DNA from 2 places in the Pseudonocardia sp. SID8383 genome. Region 1 is predicted to be linked to the other one. Evidence: predicted binding sites of a transcription regulator. Region 1 holds the regulator's gene; the other holds the start of a gene.

Evidence for each region. The regulator HspR, encoded in region 1, represses chaperone genes until heat shock. The targets are predictions, from matches to a motif close to ANNTTGAGTNNNNNNNACTCAANNT.
Region 2: the regulator HspR is predicted to act here: its motif matches at 1,255-1,279, upstream of lon (endopeptidase La).

Annotation. Positions count from the first base shown of each region.
Region 1 is NZ_WWFY01000518.1:5,372-7,822, reverse strand. It holds gene GTW08_RS12600 (MFS transporter) at 123-1,313, shown strand; gene GTW08_RS12595 (heat shock protein transcriptional repressor HspR) at 1,343-1,798, opposite strand; gene dnaJ (molecular chaperone DnaJ) at 1,804-2,451, opposite strand, start outside.
Region 2 is NZ_WWFY01000142.1:3,882-6,332, forward strand. It holds gene GTW08_RS03600 (hypothetical protein) at 1-597, shown strand, start outside; gene GTW08_RS03605 (DUF2516 family protein) at 751-1,059, shown strand; gene lon (endopeptidase La) at 1,317-2,451, shown strand, end outside.

The DNA of each region.
Region 1 (2,451 bases):
GGTACCACTTCGTGGTGCTCCGCAGTCTGCTCCGCCGCCCCGCCGATCCCGAGTCGGACCCGCGTCCCGCGGCTCCGCTCCGCGTCGGTCGATGGGCGCACTTCAGCGGGCTCCCGCCGGTCATGAAACTGCTGATCAGCACCCAGCTGGCCTTCAACGTGGGCTTCTACATGGTGCTGCCCTACCTGGCCACGCACCTGGCCGAGGACCTCGGGCTCGCCGCGGCGGCCGTCGGGCTGGTGCTGGGGCTGCGGACGTTCAGCCAGCAGGGGCTGTTCGTGATCGGCGGGACCCTGACCGATCGGTTCGGTGCGAAGCCGGTCGTGCTCGCCGGGTGTGCGCTGCGCGTGACCGGATTCATCCTCCTCGGGGCCGCCGGCACGCTGCCCGCGGTCATCGGCGGGGCGCTGCTGACCGGGTTCGCGGCGGCCCTGTTCTCGCCGGCCGTCGAGTCGTCGCTGGCGCGGGAGGCCGGGGAGCGGGAACGCGCCGGGGAGGGCCCGCCACGGACCGAGGTGTTCGCGATGTTCGCCGTCGCCGGTCAGGTCGGGACGGTCACCGGGCCGCTGGTCGGCACCGCGCTCATGCTGGTCGACTTCCAGCTGGCCTGCCTGGTCGCCGCCGTCGGCTTCGTGGTGGTGGGGCTGGCGCACTGGCGGTGGCTGCCGTGGCGGGAGGCCGAGCAGGCCGGACGGCCGATGCTCGCGGGCTGGGGCGAGGTGCTGGGCAACCGTCGCTTCATGCTGTTCGCGGCCGGCTACTCGGGCTGGCTGCTGTCCTACAACCAGCTGTACCTGGCGCTGCCCGACGAGCTGGAGCGCGTCGGCCGCACCGCGGCACTGGGCTTCCTGTTCGTGCTGATGTCGGTGCTGGTCATCTGCCTGCAGATGCGGGTGACGACGTGGGGCCACCGGATCGGGGCCGGCCGCTCGGTGGTGCTCGGGTTCTGCCTGATGGCCGCGTCGTTCACCGTCGTCGCGGTGGCACGGCTGCTGCCGGGCCTGCCGGGGTGGTGGGCGCTCGCACCCGCGGTGCTGATGGTGCTGCTGCTGACCTTCGGCGAGATGTTCGCCGTGCCGGTCGCGCAGGACCTGGTGCCCCGGCTGGCCGGGGAGCGCAGGCTGGGCGCCCACTTCGGGGTGCTGGCCTCGTTCGGCGGGCTGATGGTGCTCGTCGGCTCGACGGGCGTCGGCGCGCTGCTGGACCCCTCGTTCCCGCCGGCGCTGCCGTTCGCGGTGCTGGCCGCGGTCCCGCTACTGGGCGCCGTGGTGCTCGGGCTGCTGGCCCGCCGCGGGGTCCTGACGGCGGCCTGAGCGGTCCGGGCCCGCACCGCCCGGGGGACTCAGCCGTCGTCTGCGGGGCGCCAGCGCACGACGGCCTGGCGCCGGTCCACCGGCACGAGGTCGCGCCGGTAGGAGCGGTGCACCGCCGCCGTGGCCTGCGCGGCGGCGGCACGGACCGCGTCGAGCTCGGCGGTGGCCTCCTCGAGCCGTGCCGAGAGCTCGTCGACCATCTGTTCCAGCTCGATGATCCGCTTGACGCCCGCGAGGTTCACGCCCTCCTCCTGGGAGAGCCGCTGCACCTCGCGCAGCAGCGCGATGTCGCGCTGGGAGTAGCGACGCCCGCCGCCCGCGGACCGGCCCGGGCTGACCAGGCCGATCCGGTCGTAGCTGCGCAGGGTCTGGGCGTGCAGGCCGGACAGCTGCGCGGCGACCGAGATGACGAACACCGGGCTGTCGTGTGCGACGTCGACGGTCAGCGCTTCCTCCCCGTCCCGGGGGGTGCGTCGTCCGGCCACCGCCATCACCTCCTGGTGCTACCGAGCAGATCGGCCCGCGGGTCGAACGACGACGTCGCCTCGGCATAGGCCTCCAGCGCACTGGTGGCCGCCTCGTCCAGCTTCTGCGGCACCGCCACCTCGACGGTGACCAGCAGATTGCCCTTCTTCCCGTTCCTGCGCTCGACCCCACGCCCCGACACCCGGAACGTCCGGCCGCTGGCGGTCCCCGGCGGGATCCGCAGCGAGACGGTGCTGTCGAGCGTCGGCACCGTCAGGGTCGCACCCAGAGCCAGCTCGGGGAAGGTCACCGGCACGGTGAGGGTCAGGTCGTCGGAGTTCTTCGACGACCGCCCGAAGATCCGGTGCGGGGTGACCGAGACCGTGACGTAGAGGTCACCGGCGGGTGCGCCGCCGCGACCGGGCTCGCCCTGGCCCGCGAGCCGGACCTTCTGCCCGTCGTCGACGCCGGCGGGGACCCGCACCGTCAGCGACCGGGTCCGGGTGGACACGCCGTCGCCGTGGCACTCGGGGCACGGGTCGTCGATGATGCGGCCGGTCCCGCGGCAGTCGCGGCACGGCTCGGAGAACGAGAACGCGCCCTGGCTGCGGTTCACCAGACCCTGACCGGAGCAGGTCGGGCAGGTGCGCGGGGTGCTGCCGGGCCGGGACCC
Region 2 (2,451 bases), on a different contig from region 1:
AAGGCCGTCACCGACGCCCGCTCCACCGCCACCAAGCGCGCCGAGGAGGTGCAGACCCGTGTCCAGGAGCTCCCCGACGAGCTCAAGGAGCTCCGCGGCAAGCTGTCCTCGGACAACATCCGCAAGCAGGTCGAGGAGTTCCGCTCCGAGGTCGAGGGCGTCTACGTCGGGTTCGCCCAGCGCGGTGAGAAGGCCTGGGGCCGGATCCGCAAGCAGCCGCAGGTCAAGCAGGCCATCGCGACCGTCGAGGGTCTGACCGAGAAGTTCGACACCCGCGTCGACGAGTTCGTGGACGAGACCCACGACGTCGCCGTCAAGACCCTGGGTACGGTCACCACGCAGACCCGCTCGGTCGGTGAGAAGGTCGCCCGCCGCGCCCAGACCGCCGCGAGCGAGGCCGCCGAGGCCGTCACCGAGGTCTCGAAGGAGGCCGCCGAGGCGATCGAGGAGGCCGGCGACGAGGTCGCGTCGACCACGCGTTCGACCGCGCGCCGCACCGCCGCCAAGACCGACCCGAAGACCGCCACCGGCGCGAAGGTCCCGGCTCGCAAGCCGACCACCCGCCGCGGCACCTCGACGGCGTCGGCCAAGAAGTGACACCCGCCGGGCCCCGTGCCCGGTGAGTACGACCCGCGCCCCCGGCCGATCCCGATCGGCCGGGGGCGCCGTCGTGTGCGGATGCGGATCGTCCCGCCCGGATCCGGCGCCGGACGTGACCGGCGCCCGGGTTGTCCGTACTCTGGCCGGGTGTTGTCACTGCCAGGTGCCCCCGATGAACTGATCATCTTCGTGATCAAGTGGATCATGGTGGTGGTCGGCGGGTTCTCGTTCGGGCACGCACTGATGCAACGTGCGGACGCCTTCACCGCGGCGGGCAAGCTCACCAAGAACGCCTGGCTGGGCATCACCGGCGTCGCGCTGCTGCTTCTGATCATCACGAACGGCCCGATGTTCGGCGGTGCCATGTTCTGGCTGGCCGCCACCGTCGCGACGCTGGTCTACCTGGTCGACGTCAAGCCCGCGGTGATGGAGGTGCAGGGCGGCGGACCGCGCTGGTGAACCCCCCGGTCCTCGGGACGCTCACAACCGTCCCGGCGCTGGACCGGCCTGACCTGCTCGCGGAGCCCGTCGCCGTCCCGCCGTCGCCCTGACCGGGATGGCCTACGGTCCCGAGCACGACCCGGTCACGCATCGGTGGCCCCGCGGTACGCGGTGTGCCCACGGCCGCCGTCACGTGCTCCGGTGTCCGCGTTCGCCCTGAGCGGACACGACTCAACTCCGGGAAGCGGAGGACCCTCCGCGTGGTTGGGCAGGACATGAGTGACGTGCTGACGCTCCCGGTCCTGCCCCTCGATGACGCCGTGGTCCTGCCCGGCATGGTCGTCCCCGTCCGTCTCGACGACTCCGACACCCGTGCCGCGGTGGACGCGGCCACCGCCGCGGCCCAGGACCGCGACGACGGGAGACGGGTGCTCGTCGTGCCCCGCATCGACGGCCGCTACGGCGCCATCGGCGTCGTCGCCGTGCTCGAGCAGATCGGCAGGCTCCCCAACGGGGACCGGGCCGCCGTCGTGCGGGGTGAGCGGCGCGCCCGCATCGGGTCGGGGGTCTCCGGCCCCGGCGCGGCGCTCTGGGTCGAGGCCGAGCCGGTCGACGCCGGCGAGCCCACCGGCCGCACCCACGAGCTCGCCCGCGAGTACAAGGCTCTGGTGGTCGGGATCCTGCAGCAGCGGGGGGCCTGGCAGGTCATCGACTCCGTGCAGCAGACCGACGACCCGGGCGCGCTCGCCGACCTCGCCGGGTGGGCGTCGTGGCTGGACGTCGCGCACAAGGCCGAGCTGCTCGCCGAGACCGACCTCGACGCCCGGCTGGAGAAGCTCCTGGGCTGGACCAAGGAGCACGTCGCCGAGCAGGAGGTCACCGAGAAGATCTCGAACGACGTCCGCGAGGGCATGGAGAAGCAGCAGCGCGAGTTCCTGCTCCGCCAGCAGCTCGCCGCGATCCGCAAGGAGCTCGGTGAGGACGACCCGGAGGGCTCCGACGACTACCGCGCCCGCGTGGAGGCCGCCGACCTGCCCGACGAGGTCCGCAAGGCCGCGCTGACCGAGGTCGGCAAGCTGGAACGTTCCTCGGACCAGAGCCCGGAGTCCGGCTGGATCCGGACCTGGCTCGACACCGTCCTCGACATCCCGTGGAGCACCGCGACCACCGACTCGTCGGACCTCGTGGAGGCCCGTCGCATCCTCGACGCCGACCACGCCGGTCTCGACGACGTGAAGGAGCGCCTCGTCGAGTTCCTCGCCGTGCGCGCCCGCCGCGAGCGCAAGGGCCTCGACACCGTCGGCGGCCGCGGCTCGGGCGCGGTGCTCTCGCTGGTCGGCCCGCCCGGCGTCGGCAAGACGTCGTTGGGGGAGTCGGTCGCCCGCGCGCTCGGCCGGAACTTCGTCCGCG